DNA from 4 places in the Glutamicibacter sp. PAEs-4 genome. Region 1 is predicted to be linked to each of the others. Evidence: riboswitches for the same ligand, from Rfam matches in the RefSeq annotation. Region 1 holds a riboswitch; each other region holds the start of a gene.
What was found. A riboswitch is a leader RNA that binds a small molecule or an ion and turns the genes downstream of it on or off. The one in region 1 is predicted to bind S-adenosylmethionine.
Positions count from the first base shown of each region.

Region 2: it holds a riboswitch for S-adenosylmethionine, as region 1 does, so the genes downstream of both, ACR9WD_RS02925 (hypothetical protein) here and ACR9WD_RS16240 (flavin reductase family protein) in region 1, are expected to answer to the same signal.
Region 3: it holds a riboswitch for S-adenosylmethionine, as region 1 does, so the genes downstream of both, ACR9WD_RS01320 (ABC transporter ATP-binding protein) here and ACR9WD_RS16240 (flavin reductase family protein) in region 1, are expected to answer to the same signal.
Region 4: it holds a riboswitch for S-adenosylmethionine, as region 1 does, so the genes downstream of both, ACR9WD_RS04425 (bifunctional o-acetylhomoserine/o-acetylserine sulfhydrylase) here and ACR9WD_RS16240 (flavin reductase family protein) in region 1, are expected to answer to the same signal.

Region 1 covers NZ_CP195017.1:3,446,224-3,450,128, reverse strand. Annotated here, with positions in the region: gene ACR9WD_RS16245 (NAD(P)-binding domain-containing protein) at 28-1,824, shown strand; SAM riboswitch class IV at 2,112-2,229, shown strand; gene ACR9WD_RS16240 (flavin reductase family protein) at 2,324-2,824, shown strand; gene dnaB (replicative DNA helicase) at 3,681-3,905, shown strand, end outside.
Region 2 covers NZ_CP195017.1:609,769-613,673, forward strand. Annotated here, with positions in the region: gene ACR9WD_RS02915 (LOG family protein) at 1-896, shown strand, start outside; gene ACR9WD_RS02920 (VIT1/CCC1 transporter family protein) at 962-2,065, opposite strand; gene ACR9WD_RS02925 (hypothetical protein) at 2,120-2,386, opposite strand; SAM riboswitch class IV at 2,402-2,515, opposite strand; gene ACR9WD_RS02930 (DinB family protein) at 2,583-3,170, opposite strand; gene ACR9WD_RS02935 (cupin domain-containing protein) at 3,302-3,868, shown strand.
Region 3 covers NZ_CP195017.1:263,713-267,617, reverse strand. Annotated here, with positions in the region: gene ACR9WD_RS01325 (acyl-CoA dehydrogenase family protein) at 1-921, opposite strand, end outside; SAM riboswitch class I at 937-1,028, opposite strand; SAM riboswitch class I at 1,296-1,398, shown strand; gene ACR9WD_RS01320 (ABC transporter ATP-binding protein) at 1,404-2,219, shown strand; gene ACR9WD_RS01315 (aliphatic sulfonate ABC transporter substrate-binding protein) at 2,304-3,326, shown strand; gene ACR9WD_RS01310 (ABC transporter permease) at 3,333-3,905, shown strand, end outside.
Region 4 covers NZ_CP195017.1:944,671-948,575, forward strand. Annotated here, with positions in the region: gene ACR9WD_RS04410 (phosphotransferase family protein) at 1-126, opposite strand, end outside; gene ACR9WD_RS04415 (CPBP family intramembrane glutamic endopeptidase) at 223-1,005, shown strand; gene ACR9WD_RS04420 (VOC family protein) at 1,103-1,747, opposite strand; SAM riboswitch class IV at 1,920-2,039, shown strand; gene ACR9WD_RS04425 (bifunctional o-acetylhomoserine/o-acetylserine sulfhydrylase) at 2,132-3,475, shown strand; gene metX (homoserine O-acetyltransferase MetX) at 3,478-3,905, shown strand, end outside.

The DNA of each region.
Region 1 (3,905 bases):
TAGACGGTTCCAGAAAGAAATGAAGTGATGACGATGGCCGAGAACTCCCCGGAAACCCAGGCACGATCATGGCTGGCGAAGCTGCAGCAGGCGTTGTCGGCCAGTGATTCCGCCGCCGCAGTGCAAATGTTCGGCGAGGAATCCTACTGGCGCGACCTGACCTCGCTGACTTGGAACCTGCATACCGCGGAGGGGCGCGACGGCATCCAGTCCATGCTGCTGGGCATCGATGCCGGGGCCTGGCCGCGCAACCTGCAGGTGACCAGCGCCACGGAAGCCGAGGGCGTCATCGAGGCCTGGTTCACCTTCGAGAACGATGCGGTGCAGGGCAAGGGCCTGTTCCGGTTGCGCGACGGGTTGGGCTGGACAATGCTGTCCACCGCGCAAGGACTGCGCGACTTCCCCGAGCCTTCCGGGGCGCGCCGCGAATTGGGGGCGGACCACGGGGCGGACATGGTCTCGGAGAACTGGCTGGACCGGCGGAAGAAGGCCCAGGAATCCTTGGGAATCACTGAGCAGCCCTATGTCCTGGTCATCGGCGGCGGCCAGGGCGGCATCGGCCTGGGTGCGCGGCTGAAGCGCATGGGCGTGCCCGCGCTGATCATCGACAAGCATCCCAAGCCCGGCGACCAGTGGCGTTCGCGCTACCACTCCCTGGCCCTGCACGACCCGGTCTGGTATGACCACATGCCGTATATCGAGTTCCCCGACCACTGGCCGGTGTTCACCCCGAAGGACAAGATGGGGGACTGGCTGGAGTGCTACACAAAGCTCATGGAGCTGGACTACTGGTCCCTGACTGAGGCGGTGGGCGCACGCAAGGACTCCGAAGGCGAGGGCTGGATCGTCGACGTCATCCGCGAAGGCCAGCCGCTGACCCTGCGCCCCACCCATCTGGTCCTGGCCACCGGCATGTCAGGCATCCCGAACCTGCCGCAGTACCCGGGGCAGGACATCTTCGCCGGCGAGCAGAACCACTCTTCGACCCATCCTGGCGGCGAGGCCTACCGGGGCAAGAACGTGGTGGTGATCGGGTCGAACAATTCAGCTCACGACATCTGCGCCGACCTGGTGAACAACAGAGCGAAGCCGGTCATGGTGCAGCGCTCCAGCACCCATATCGTGCGTTCCGAATCGCTGATGAAGACCGTGCTCGGCCCGCTGTACTCGGAGGAGGCGCTGGCCAACGGGATCGACCACAATACCGCGGACTTGATCTTCGCCTCGATCCCGTACAAGGTTCTGCCCGAGTTCCACAAGCCGGCCTTCGCCCAGATCCGCGAGGATGACGCTCAGTTCTACCAGTCGCTGACCGATGCCGGGTTCGATCTGGACTTCGGGGACGACGACTCGGGCCTGTTCCTGAAGTACCTGCGCCGCGGTTCGGGCTACTACATCAACATCGGCGCCTCGGAGCTGGTGGCCGATGGTTCCATCGCCCTTGCCAAGGGAGAAGTCTCGCACCTGACCGAGCATTCCGTGGTACTGGCCGACGGCACCGAGCTGCCCGCCGATGCGGTGGTCTACGCGACCGGTTACGGCTCCATGAATGGCTGGGCCGCGCAGCTGATATCCCAGGAGGTCGCCGACGAGGTGGGCAAGTGCTGGGGACTGGGGTCGGGCACCACCAAGGATCCCGGACCGTGGGAGGGGGAGCTGCGCAACATGTGGAAGCCGACCAGGGTCAAGAACCTGTGGTTCCACGGCGGCAACCTGCACCAGTCGCGCCACTACTCCAAGTACCTCGGGCTGCAGCTCAAGGCCCGCTACGAGGGGCTGGACACCCCGGTGTACGCACTCGCCGAAAGCTTCCACCGGCTCTGAAGCGCGGAAGTACCTGGGGTTTCCCGGCCCTCCTGGACCGTGATTGGTCCGGGCGGGCCGAGGCTCGTTGCCAACCGGCAGAACAGGTACTGGGGGCCGAACCGGGCAGGGATTCCGTTGCAAGCCGGTTCCTCAGCATTAAGGCGAACAGGACATGATGTGTGGCGAACAAATGAACGATTGCGACCAGAAATGACCGCAGTTCACCGAATGAATACCGGAGTATTTCGATTTAAGAAGTGAATTGTTTGACGCTGCTTCGTAATCACCCATATTGTTTTAAGCAGAATCAAGAGCATCAGCTATAAGCCCTGGCTTGCTGATCGGCAACCCTCTCAACGGTAGTGGGGTGCTCCAGGTGAGGATTCGGTTCCACGCAAAAACGTGCTGGAACAAGTACCGCACACGGCGCGGAACTCCAACTCTGGCGGCTTCGAGAAGCAAGAAGCTCCGGCGTGCGGACTACTGCGCGGTGGGCAAGACCCGAAGGAATCGAGCCATGTCATTGAATCTTGAACTTGACCCGTTGACCCTGCGCAAGGTTTTCGCTCAGCATCCGTCAGGCGTAGCCGCCCTCTGTGCAGAACTGGATGGCGAGAAGACCGGCATTGTGGCTTCGTCATTTACCGTGGGTGTTTCCCTCGAGCCAGCACTGGTGATGTTCGCCGTGCAGAAATCATCGAATACGTGGCCAAAACTGCGCAACGCTGGCCGCATCGGCGTTTCGGTGCTCAGCGAACGCAATGAAGGAGTGTGTGCTCAGATCGCGTCGAAGAACGGCGACCGATTCCGCGGGATCGACACCTATTCCTCGGAGCAGGGCGCACTGTTCATTAACGAGTCCACGCTGTGGCTGGAAACCTCGATTTACAACGAGGTCGAAGCGGGGGATCACTGGGTGATCTTGATGGAAGTCCACGGGCACCGCATCTCGAAGCACTCACCGCAGATCTTCCACGATTCGCGCTTCCATTCACTGCCGGTTCCCGAGCTCGTCTAAGCCCTTCTGAACTTCCAAAGCTTCGGCCAGATCAACGTATTGATCTGGCCGAAGCTTTTTTGATTTCGAGGCCTGCGGAATCACTTTATCCTTGCGCCAATCTGAAAACTAGGCGCGATGCCTCTTGATCTCCGGGCGCACCGGCAGCAACCCTGGACTACATGCAGCCCATGCACTGCGGGCAAGTTCGACGTGTAATCGCACTTCCACTGCAGCTGATTGCGGAGGGAAATCGGCGGCAGTGCGCCAAGAGCCCAGTTACGGCTTCAAATTCACGCAACGCCACGTCGGCGACATCAAGTTATCCACGGCCCTGAGCGGTGAAATTCTTGTCGGTTGTGAACTACTTCGGGCTCGGAGCCCTGATAGCGAACATTAATCCGTGGTGACTAAGGGTTTTGCAAAATTAACAGTATCCACAGTGTTATCCACAAAACTGTGGATGAAGTGTGGGGAAATGTGAACAAAGGAGCAAAAACCCCGGAAACTGGGCGATTGTGGGTGTTGATAACCTTGATGTGGTTGGCGTGACCTTCAATGAATTAACTTTCTTTCCACAAGTGTGAAAATGCAAACAGCCTAGTCAATAGGTGTTACCGGTGTGTAGAGTGGGGTAATCCACAGGGTTCTCCCCAGACTGTGAACAGGGGAGTCCACAGGTAGGGGTGTGTTATCCACATATTCTGTGGATAATGAAGTTTACGCCTGTTAATAACAGCCCTAGTGTTGGCTTCGGGAGAGAAATATCCACAGGCGCTTTACAGCTAAAAGTCCGTATCGACTGACATGATGAAGCGTTGCCATGAGGGCAAGGAGAATTTTCCCAGCGGGTCAATAGGGGATGGAAGTGTCTGCAATGAGTGCTGAGCCGGTTTACGAAGGACGGGAATCCGACGCAGGGCGCAAGCCGCCACAGGATATCGAGGCCGAAATGTCGGTGCTCGGCGGCATGATGCTTTCCAAGGATGCGATTGCCGACGTCGTTGAATCCATCCGCGGCACCGACTTCTACCGTCCCTCCCACGAATCCATCTACGAGGCAATCGTTGACCTCTACGGCCGCGGCGAGCCAGCCGATGCG
Region 2 (3,905 bases), 670 kb from region 1:
TGTACACGGCAGAAGAGCTGTACTCGGGGATCTGGACGCAGACCTACCAGCAGGTGCCCGATGCCAAAATATATGCGTACTCCCAGCAGCATGCGGCGGCGAATGCCGACAGCGATCACAGTGCGCTGGCCCGGACCCTGCACGATCACCACATTGGCCATGCGCTGGTCTCGGAGGTGTATGAGGGTACGTTCAAGGACACTCCGATCATCGGGGTGATGGGCGGGCATGCGATGAACCGGGGCACCACGCAGTACGCGCAGGCCTTGGAGCTCGGGCGCATGATTACCCGTGCTGGCTACGCGGTGGCCACCGGGGGAGGGCCAGGAGCCATGGAAGCGGCCAATGCCGGTGCGTGGCTGGCCGACTATGGGGCAGATGACATCGCGACGGCCTTGCAGATGCTCGCCGAAGCGCCAGATGCGATCCACCAGCGCACCGGCTGGGCGAGAACCGCCCTGATGGTGAAGGAGCGTTTCCCCAGCAAGCGGCAGTCGCTGGGCGTGCCGACCTGGTTCTACGGCCATGAGCCGCCGAACCTGTTTGCCACCCGGATCGCCAAGTTCTTCACCAATTCCATTCGCGAGGCGATCCTGCTGGAGCAGTCCAACGGCGGGCTGGTCGTGCTGCCCGGGGCTGCCGGCACGGTCCAGGAAATCTTCCAGGATGCCTGCGAGAACTACTATGCCACCGGTGCCCGCGTGGTGCCGATGGTGCTGGTCGGCCGCGACTACTGGAGCCGGGATCTGCCCGCGTGGCCGCTGCTCCAGGCACTGGCCAAGGAACGCGTGATGGAGCAGAAGATCGCCCTGGTGGACACCGCCGAGGAAGCGCTGGCGTTCATCCAGTCCATGGAAACCCTGCGCCGTCGGACCCGGCCGGCAAAGGACAACTAGTCCGGGGCATCGAAAATGCCGGGACAGCCGAAGCTGTCCCGGCATTTTCGATGCCAAGCGGAGTATTAGCTGACGCTGACGTCGAAGATCAGGCCCAGGCAGTAGGTGACGGCCGCCGCGCCCCAGCCGATGGCCAGCTGGCGCAAGCCGCGCTTGAATGGGGAGGCTCCGGAGAGCAGGCCCACGATGCCGCCGGTGATCATCAGGGCGATGCCCACCAGCGCCACCGACACGATGATCGCGGCCAGCCCGGAGAGGCCGAAGATGTAGGGCAGGATCGGCACCACCGCGCCGGAAGCGAAGAGCAGGAATGAGGTGGTGGCCGCCCCGGTGGCCGAGCCCAGCTCCTGGTGCTCCTTCTCGAGCTCCTCGCCGCGGCCTTCCGGGTTCAGCGAGAAATCAGGGTTGCAGTCGCAGGTGAACAGGCCCATGCGTTCGGCGGCCCGGTGCTCGGCGTCCTCGTCGCTCATGCCGCGGGCCTTGTAGATCAGCACCAGCTCGTTGGCGTCCAGATCCAGGTTCGGGGCTGCGGTCAGTGTGACCTGGGTGGGCCGCGAGGCGGTCAGCAGCTCGCGCTGGGAACGCACCGAAACGTATTCGCCGGCCGCCATGGACAGCGCTCCGGCCAGCAAGCCGGCAATGCCGGAGAACAGCACGAAGGCCGAAGAAACGCCGGTGGCGCCGATGCCCATGATCAATGCCAGGTTGGATACCAGCCCGTCGTTGGCGCCGAAGACCGCGGCGCGGAAGTTGCCCGACAGCCGTGCGCGTCCTGCCGTGGCCAGGGCCCGGACGACTTCCTCGTGGACCTGCTCGTCGGCAGCCATCTGAGCCGTGGCGTCCTTGTCATTGCGGTAGGGGGAGCTGCTCTCGGAGCGCTGGGCCATGGCCAGCACGAACACCGACCCGAAGTGCAGGGCGAGGAAGCGCAGCATGGTGCGGCGCAGCGACGGTCGGACTTCCTTGGCATGCTCGCCGAGCATGGTGCGCCAGTGGGATTCGTGGCGCGCTTCGGCTTCGGCCAGGCCCAGCAGGATTTGCCGTTCCTGCCCGGACTTCTTTTCCGCCAGGGCGCGGTAGATGGCGCCCTCGGCGACTTCATCGGCGAGATACTTGCGCCATCGCTGGATCTGCGCTTTGGTTGGTTCGGCGACTGGGTGCTGTGGCATCTCGAAAAGGCTCTCCTGGAACGTGGGGTTTCCCATGGAAACCCGTGGATCGGCTCAGCTTTCCACTTTAGCCAGCGCCCCTGAACTTGGGAATTTGGCAAGGCTAAATGCATGGCGCCTGCCGGCCGGATTCCCGGCCGCCGGCACCACCAGCAGCAATTCTGAGGTGTCCGGGTCGAAGGCCGGACGGCGGGAGCAGCGCGCGATGAGGCGTTCGAGCTGGAGCGGGTCCGCAACGTAGCGGGTGCACCAGCGGCCCTCGGCGGTGAACTGCACCTGGCCGGTCTGGCGGTCGATGATGGGAAGAATCGGGACAGCCATGGATATCAACTCTCTGGCGAGCTCTTGCCCGTGCACCAGTTGATGCGCGGACCGCTTCTTCATCCGAACCACCCATGAACTTGGGGTTGGTGCGCGGCCAGTCGGAGCTTGGCGCCGCGTCTCGTGAAGCAACAATTCCGAGCGTACCGCCGCATGCGGCGCCAGATGAAGCCGTACTGCGTAATATGACTTCCGGTCAGTTCTCCGGGGCCAGGGAATCGGCCAGCTGCTGCAGCTTCTGGCGGTGTTCAGCCCACTGCGCCGTGGTGTAGCCGGGCAGCAAATCCAGCGTCGCGGTCCAGCCGGCACGGCCGTCGAGCTGCTCGCGGATGATATCCAGCTGCCCTGCATGCCGGGAGGTCTCGGCCAAGGCATGGATGAGCAGATGATCCAAGGTGGTATGCCCGGCCGGCCCCCACCACGGGACGTGCACTGCAGAATCCAGGGCCAAGGCGGCGATGCCTTCGTCCGCGAAGGCGATGGCCTTGCGGTACAGGCCGATCAGCTGCTGCCCGTCCATGTCCGCGGGCGGAAGGAAATCAGCGTCGGGATCATGAGGCGAGATGAACTCGCGGACATAGGCGTCGTTGGCCTCGCGCTGCAGGCAGGTGCCGAAATACTCGTATTCGTTGATCACCAGATGGTGCAGCACGCCCAGGATATGGGTGCCGGTAGGGGTGAGCGGGGTGCGGGCCAGCTGCTCGGCCAGGCCCTCGGCCTTGAAGATCGCATTCTCGCGTGCCTCGCCCAGATACCCGCAGAGCCTGTCCTTGGTGCTGTCCATGGACAGAGTCTAATGATCGCGGCCGGCCCGCGGTAGGGGACACCGCGTGTTTACCATTGGTAAACTTGCCCCGCAGGCGGTGAAGCCGCCGCGGATGCCGCTGCCGGACACGACGTTGATGGAGCCAAACGATGAAAACCTTGCCAGTTGAACCAACCGGTGCTGCGATCAACATCGGTGCGCGGCTGCGCGGGGTGCGGCAGACCCAGCGCATGACCATTGACCAGGTCGCAGAGCTCTCCGGGCTGACCAAGGGCTTTCTCTCGCGTGTGGAACGCGACCTGACCAGCCCCTCGGTGGCGACGCTGCTGCGCCTGTGCGAGGTGCTGGGCATCGAGGTCGGCACGCTTTTCGAAGTCCCGGAAACGAAACTGGTGCGCCTGGACCAGGCGCCGCGGGTTTCACTGGGCGGCGACGGGATCACCGAGCAGCTGGTGACCCCGCGCAGCGAAAAGCGGCTGCAGATGATCCGCGCCGAGATTGCGCCGAGGGGCACTGGCGAAGCGGAACTGTATTCGATGGATTGCGAGCTGGAAGTGCTGCACGTGATCGCCGGAGAATTCATCCTGATCCTGCCCGACCAGCGATTGGAGCTTGAGGCGGGCGACACCGTAACCTTCCCGGGCCGCGAGCCGCATAGCTGGCAGAACCCTTCCGATGAGCCGGCCGTGGTGACCTGGACGCTGATCCTCTCCTGAGCCCAACCCCTGCGCCCGCTGCGGCGGCACGCTCGGC
Region 3 (3,905 bases), 320 kb from region 1:
CCCGGTTCCGGTGGTGAAGATGCGGGTGCGTGCCTGCACCGCGCTGCGCAGGTCGTTCAGCGCGGCGCGGGCGATGCCTGCCTGCACGGACATGAGCACCAGCTGGAAGATCGCCGCTTCGGAGTCATTGCGCTGCTGCGGCATGAAGCAGTCCACCGGGACCTGATGGAATTCGGTGGTGCCGGTTCCGGTCAGGCCCTGGCCGAATCCGTCCCAGTCATCGAGGATCTTGACGCCGCTGCGCTGAGTGGACACCACCGCGATCTGGCGTCCGGCAAGCTCAGGGTGGGCCACCGCAACAGTGGTCCAGTCGGCAAAGATGGTGCCGGTGCAGTAGTACTTCTCGCCGTCGACTACCCAGCGCCCGTCCACGAAGCTGGCCTTCGTATTCAAGGTGCCCAGGGCGTTGCCGCCGCGCTCGGTGTAGGCGTTGCCGACAATCTGCCCGGCGGCGATGCGGGCCACCCACTTCTTGCGCAGCGCCTCGTCTTCCAGTGCCAGCACATTCTCGACAAAAGCGATATGCGCGCGCCACAGCTGGCCTACATGGGAGTCGGCCTCGGAGAGCTCGATGAGCAGGCGGAAGACATCCACCAGCCGCGCACCGTAGCCACCGTCGGCCACGGGAAGGCGCAGCGCGCCGAAGCGCTCGCGGTTCAGCAGGCCTACCTGCTCGAAGGGAAGCACGCGGTTCAGGTCGCGGTCCTTGGCGGTCGCGGCGATCTGGGCGAAGACCGGGCGGAAGATTTCGGCCAGCCGGTCGTACTGCTCATCCGCGCCGGGGCCGGGAGTGATCTTCAGCAGCTGCCGGGTGGGCAGCTGCTCCTCGAACTCGTCCAGTTCCAGAGCGCTGGCTTGCGAAGGATCGCTGAGCTGGTTGAAGTCCAGCCCTGGGGCATTCGGTGATTCGCCAATAGGCATAAGGGTTCTCAATTCTTTCCATCGGTCCTGGCAGTAGCACCGTCCCGCTCTTCGGGTGGTTGCTGCGGCGTCGTGGAGCCAGATCTCTCAGCCGCTCTGGATGGGTCGTGATTCATTCGTAACGGTAATAATCCGGCGCTTCCAAGCCGCGAAGTCATATTTCGCCTCAGATTTGGAAGGGCCTATGCTCAAATCCCACAGCCTAATCGCCGTCCCATCGAAGATGAGTTGCACGGATTGGCTTGCAGTCGATCGAACCGGACCTAGGTAAAATAAATAACGAAATTTCTGGGCAATGTGACGCAGTTGTCGAAGATTTTTTCATGTTACGCAAGATTTGCGTCCAAATCGTTCGACTCGCTGTAATAGAAGGGTAACCATCCCGAGCGGCCGAGAGATCTGGCTCTTTGACGCCGCAGCAACCACCTTCGGAGCTCCACCTCCGCAGGCCGGTGCTACCGCCAGGACCGATGGAGATTGATATGGCTCTTACCATTCCAGCGCCCGAGGCAACGTCAACCACCTCAACCGCACTGGACGTCCAATTCAGCAACGTGTCGCGGACCTTCTCCACAAAGAAGGAAAGCCGCACCGTGCTGGCCGACATCAACTTGCACATTCCAGCCGGCCAAGTCCTCGCGATCCTAGGAGCCAGCGGCTGCGGAAAATCCACGCTGCTGCGTTCGGTCTCCGGGTTGGACCACCCCTCCACCGGTGACATCCGCACAGGCACCCACGAGGTCAACGGCATCAACGAGCTATGCGCCGTTGCTTTCCAGGAACCACGGCTGCTGCCGTGGCGATCGGTGCGCGAGAACATTGCGCTGGGTCTGGCCCCAGGAACCGAGAAGGCCTCTGGCGACGCGCTGATTGATGAGCTGATCGAGCTGACCGGGCTGAGCCATGCAGCCAGCCTGCGCCCGCGGGAGATTTCCGGCGGCATGGCCCAGCGTGTTTCGCTGGCTCGCGCGCTGGCCCGCCGCCCGGGCGTATTGCTTCTCGATGAGCCCTTCGGCGCACTCGATGTCCTGACCCGCCTGAAGATGCAGGATTTGCTGCTCTCAATTCACGCATCATTCCCCACCACGGTACTCATGGTGACCCATGACGTGGACGAGGCTTTGACCTTGGCTGACCGCGTTATCGTCTTGGGACGCAGCACCGGGAACGGCGCGGCTGGTGTCATCGAAGACCTAGCGATCTCCGCCGGGAAACCACGCCGACACACGGACGAGAAGTTCGTTGCCGATCGCCTGCACCTGCTGCGCCTGCTCGGCGTCGACCCAACCAACCATTAATCCAGGGAACGCATTGGATCCTCGGCGATCCTTGCTCTTTGCCCTATCGTCCATCCGCTTGCACGCATAATTCTAGGATTCTCCATGCTCTTGAACCGCTTCTCCCGCCGCACCGCACTGTCCGCCGCCGCTTTGCTCATGGGCGCAGTTGCCCTGACCGGCTGCGCTGGCGAAAACGCTACGGCCGACTCCGGTGATCAGACCTTGTCCATCGACTTTGCCACGTACAACCCGCTGAGCCTGGTGCTCAAGGAAAAGGGATGGCTGGATGCGGCCGCCAAGGAACAGGGCGTTGACGTCGAGTGGATCCAGTCCGCAGGTTCCAACAAGGCCAATGAGGCGCTTCGCGCCGGTGCTATTGATGTCGGTTCCACCGCCGGTTCCGCAGCGCTGCTGAACCGTTCCAACGGTGCACCAATCAAGACCGTCGCCCTGTACTCCCAGCCGGAATGGGCAGCCCTGGTAGTGGACAAGGATTCAAAGATCGAGTCCGTTGAAGACCTGGCAGGCAAGACCGTGGCCGCCACCAAGGGCACCGATCCCTACTTCTTCCTGCTCCAGGCTCTGGACACCGCGGGACTGAGCGAAGATGACATCAAGCTGCAGAACCTGCAGCATGCCGATGGCCGCACCGCGCTGGTCAACGGTTCGGTCGATGCCTGGAGCGGCCTGGATCCAATCATGGCCGCCGCCGAAGAAGACGGCGCGCAGCTGGTTTACCGGAACCTGGACTTCAACACCTACGGTGCGCTGAACGCCCGCGAAGATTTCATCGAGCAGAGCCCCGAACTGGCCCAGCTCGTGGTCGACGCCTATGAGAAGGCTCGCGGCTGGGCTGCCGAGAACCCTGGGGAAACCGCTGAGATCCTGGCCGACGTTGCAGGGCTCGAACCAGAAGTTGCCAAGACCGTGATCGAGGAACGCTCCAATCTGGACGTTCCGGCGGTTCCCGACGCCAAATTCACCGGAGTGCTGAGCAACATTGGCCCCACCCTGGTGGCCAGCGGCGATGTTTCCAAGCAGGAATCCGTAGATGAAGCACTGGCAACCCTCGTTGACGACCAGTTTGCCCTCAAGGCAGATGCTACGAAGATCTCCGGAGAGTAAACAGCGATGAGCACCGCAAACGTAGCTGATACCCGGGAAAATCCGACACCTGCCAAGCACAAGGCAGGCATCGCCGCAACGATCCTGCGAGCACCCAAATGGCTGCTTGCGCTGATCCTGCCGCTGGCCACCCTGGCTGTCTGGCAATTCGTCACGGTGAGCGGCACCGTTGCCCCGTGGACGCTGCCGACTCCAGGCTCGGTCGTTGCCGCCGCCTTTGAGCTCCTCGAAGATGGCGATCTTGGCAAGCACATCGGCATTTCCACCCAGCGTGTTCTGCTCGGCTTCGCCTTTGGTTCCCTGCTCGGCCTGGCGCTGGGCGCCCTCGTCGGCCTGTCCAAATTGGCAGATGCGTTTCTGGGCCTGAGCATCAGCGCCCTGCGCGCCGTCCCTTCGCTGGCTTGGGTTCCGTTGCTGGTGCTCTGGATGAAAATGGGCGAAGATTCCAAGGTCACGCTCGTGATCATCGGCGCGTTCTTCCCGGTCTTCACCACCGTCGCCTTGGCATTGCGCCATGTCGATGCCCACCTGATCGAGGCCGCTCGCTCCTTCGGCTTGAAGGGACTGAAGCTGCTGCGC
Region 4 (3,905 bases), 1.0 Mb from region 1:
CTGCGGATTGCCAATGACCACCTTGTGGAATTGTCCGCCTTCATTCACGGCCGCATCTTCCCACGAAAGATCGGGGCAGAGCTGGCGGGCGATTTGCAGTTCTCCACTCGTGGCAGGACGACTCATTCGTACCCTTCTCGTTCAGCTCGCTGGTGGTCTCACCTTCAGGCTATCGCAGGTTTGCCACGTGGCTACTCAGTACGCGCACAGCCAGATCGGCCTATGATCGAGAACGTGAACGCTGAACAAATTGAGCCGACGGCAACCCGCAGAACCCTCAGGTTCGAGATCATTTTGGTTCTCGCCCTGTCCTTGGGGCAGAGCGCGGTCTACTCGCTGCTGAGCTTTGCGGATAAAGTCACCAGGGCACCGTTGCGTGATCAGACGACATCGCTGAACAACCCGCTGAGCACACGCGAGTTCTTTGATTTCACCTACCAGCTTCTGGACATTGTCTTCGCGCTGGTGCCCGTGGTGCTGGCACTCTATCTGATGAAGCGCACGACCGGCCGAACCTTCCGTGACATCGGCTTCGACATGCGACGTCCGGGCAAGGACACGATGCTCGGGGCGGGGCTGTTCCTGGCCATGGGCGTGGGGACGCTGGGCGTCTATGCTGCCGGACGGGCACTGGGCGTCACCACAGCACTGTCAGCAGCCAATCTCGGTGATTATTGGTGGAGCGTCCCCGTGCTGCTGCTGTCGGCTGTACGCCATGCAGTGCTCGAAGAAGTGCTGATGCTCGGCTTCCTGTTCACCTATGCCAAGAAGCTGAAGCTGGGACTGTGGAGCACCATTATCGGTTCTGCAGTGCTCCGCGGCAGCTACCACCTCTACCAGGGCGTGGGGCCGATGATCGGCAATATGCTCATGGGCATCGTCTTCGGCTGGGTGTACCAGAAGTACGGCCGGGTGATGCCGCTGGTCATCGCCCACTTCCTGCTCGATGCTATCGGCTTCGTCGGCTACGCGCTGATTGGGCCTGCCATCGGAATCGGCCAGTAGTGCCCGAAGGCCTGCGCCAGCGACTGAAACGCCATTAACGAAAAAGGTAGGTGGGGACGCCATTGTCCCCGCCTACCTGCGTTCGTTTCCGAGTTTCCTACAGCACCACGGTGCCGGACTCGGTTTCAAAGGTTACCGACATGATGCCCGGAGTGCCATTCGGCGCTTCATATTGCATGGTGACGGCGCCCAAATTGACGTTCTGCGGCTGGCCCAGCCAATCCAGCACCCGATCGCGTGAGCCGGCGATGGAGATCTGGCTGATCTCGCCGACAGGCTCCAGCGCCTTGGACGGATGCAACGGCTCGGAGCCTTCATCCCAGGAAATCAGGTACGGGACCTGCGGATCAGCGATCAGGCCCTTGATGCCGATTTGCTGCCAGGTAAGTTCGCGGCCATCCGGGAACTTGCGGTTCCCCGGCACGGACTTGCGGCCCAAGCGGTCTTCGGCACTGGATAGATCCTCCACGGAGACGCACCATCCCATCCATCCGCCGCCGAGCTCCGAGCGGGCGCGCACGGCCTGACCGAAGGGAGCCTTGTCGCTGGCCGGGTGGTTCAGGACTTCAACCACTTCCAGGTACTGGCCATGCTTGAGCGGGAAGATGACATTGCGTGTTCCGAATCGTGGATGCACGCCGCCCTTGACGAATTCCAGTCCCAGGGACTCGGAGATTCTTTCAGCGGTTGGCAGCAGCCCGTCCGGGCCGCATGCATAACTTACGTGATCTAGCCTCATCATGTGCCCATCATGGCAACATGTGATGCGAGTCTCTACTTAGGCTCCCCTAAGTGCGCTGATGTTATCGAATACTCTGCGGAAAATCTGCGGAATTCGCGAAATATGACCGATTGAGTCCAATCCTGGTCCACTGCGTTGCAAAGATCTTCGGTTTTCGGGCAAACTGATAGCAGGTCATGAGTTCCAGTAACAAGCCCCGGCTTACTGGGCGGCAACCCTCCAACCGCGGTGGGGTGCCCCGGGTGAAGACCTGGCCCTTGAATGCACAAGGCATCAAGGACAAGCGCGGGTTACCCCCTGGAAGTCGTTTCGATACGGTGCTTCCTGTCGGTGTCTTTTCAGCGGCGTACCCCCATAGTCATGGAACGCTATTTGGAGGAAACCATGAGCAACAACTGGTCATTTGAAACCCGTCAGATCCATTCCGGCCAGACCCCGGATCCGACGACCGGAGCGCGAGCTCTCCCGATTTTCCAAACCACTTCCTTTGTCTTCCCGAGCGCCGAGGGTGCCGCTGCCCGTTTCGCGTTGCAGGAACTGGAACCGATCTACACCCGTATCGGCAACCCGACCACCGACGCCGTGGAAACCCGCATCGCTGATCTGGAAGGCGGCGTTGGCGCGCTGCTGCTGTCCTCGGGACAGGCCGCCACCACCTTCGCCATCCTGAACCTGGCCGAAGCCGGCGACCATCTGGTAGCCAGCCCGAGCCTGTACGGCGGAACCCAGAACCTGCTCAAGCACACGCTCAAGCGCTTGGGCATCGAAGTCAGCTTCGTCTCCGACCCGGACAACCTGGACGAATGGCGTGCCGCGGTGTGCCCGAACACCAAGGCCTTCTTCGGCGAAAGCATCTCCAATCCTCGGCAGGACGTGCTGGATATCGAGGGCATCTCGGAGATCGCCCACGAAGCCGGCGTGCCGCTGCTGGTGGACAACACCCTGGCCACGCCATACCTGATCCGCCCCATCGAGTGGGGCGCCGATATCGTGATCCATTCGGCCACCAAGTTCCTTGGCGGCCACGGCAATGCCATCGCCGGGGTCATCGTGGACTCGGGCAACTTCGACTTCGCCAAGGACGCCGAACGCTTCCCGGGATTCAACACCCCGGACGAGTCTTACAACGGCCTGGTCTTCGCCCGCGACCTGGGCATCAACGGCATCCTCGGCGCGAATCTGGCCTACATCCTCAAGGCACGCGTGCAGCTGCTGCGCGATCTGGGTTCATCAGTGGCGCCGTTCAATGCGTTCTTGATCGCCCAAGGCCTGGAAACCCTGTCGCTGCGCATTGAGCGCCACGGCCAGAACGCAGTGGAAGTTGCCAACTGGCTCGAAGACCGCGAGGAAGTGCAGAAGGTCGCCTACGCCGGCCTGCAGTCCTCTCCGTGGCATGAGCGCGCGCAGAAGTACAGCGATCACGGCGCTGGCTCGATCATCGCCTTCGAGCTGGAGGGCGGCGCGGAAGCCGGACAGGCATTCGTGGACGCACTGGTCTTGCACTCCAACGTCGCGAACATCGGCGACGTGCGCTCGCTGGTCATCCATCCGGCCTCCACCACCCACGCCCAGCTCTCCGAAGCGGAGCAGATTGCCGCCGGTGTGAGCCCGGGACTGGTGCGGCTGAGCGTCGGGCTGGAAAATATCAAGGACATCCTGGCCGATCTTGAGCTGGGCTTCGAAGCTGTTGCGGCCCTTGAAAACAAGGAATTGCAGGAAACCCTCTAGGCATGCCATCCATTGTGACTACTGAAGATACTCTGCGCGCCGAAGAGCTCGCTGGCGGACAAGACGGCATTTTGCGCCGTAGTTCCGTGGGGGAGTACCACTTTGAATTCGGTGGATACCTTCCCGACGTGGTGCTGGCCTACGAGACGTGGGGGAAGCTAGCAGCTGATGGCTCCAACGCTGTGCTAGTGATGCATGCACTCACCGGTGACGCCCACGTCGCGCAAGGCGATTCGCACAGCGCCGGCTGGTGGGAAGGCTTCGTTGGCCCAGGCGCCACGGTTGACACCAATGAGTACTTCGTCGTGTCCATCAACATGGTGGGTGGTTGCAATGGATCCACCGGCCCCTCGTCCTTGGACGAGCAGGGCCTGCCTTACGGCTCCAGATTCCCTTTCGTCACCATCAAGGACTCGGTGCGCCTCGAGGC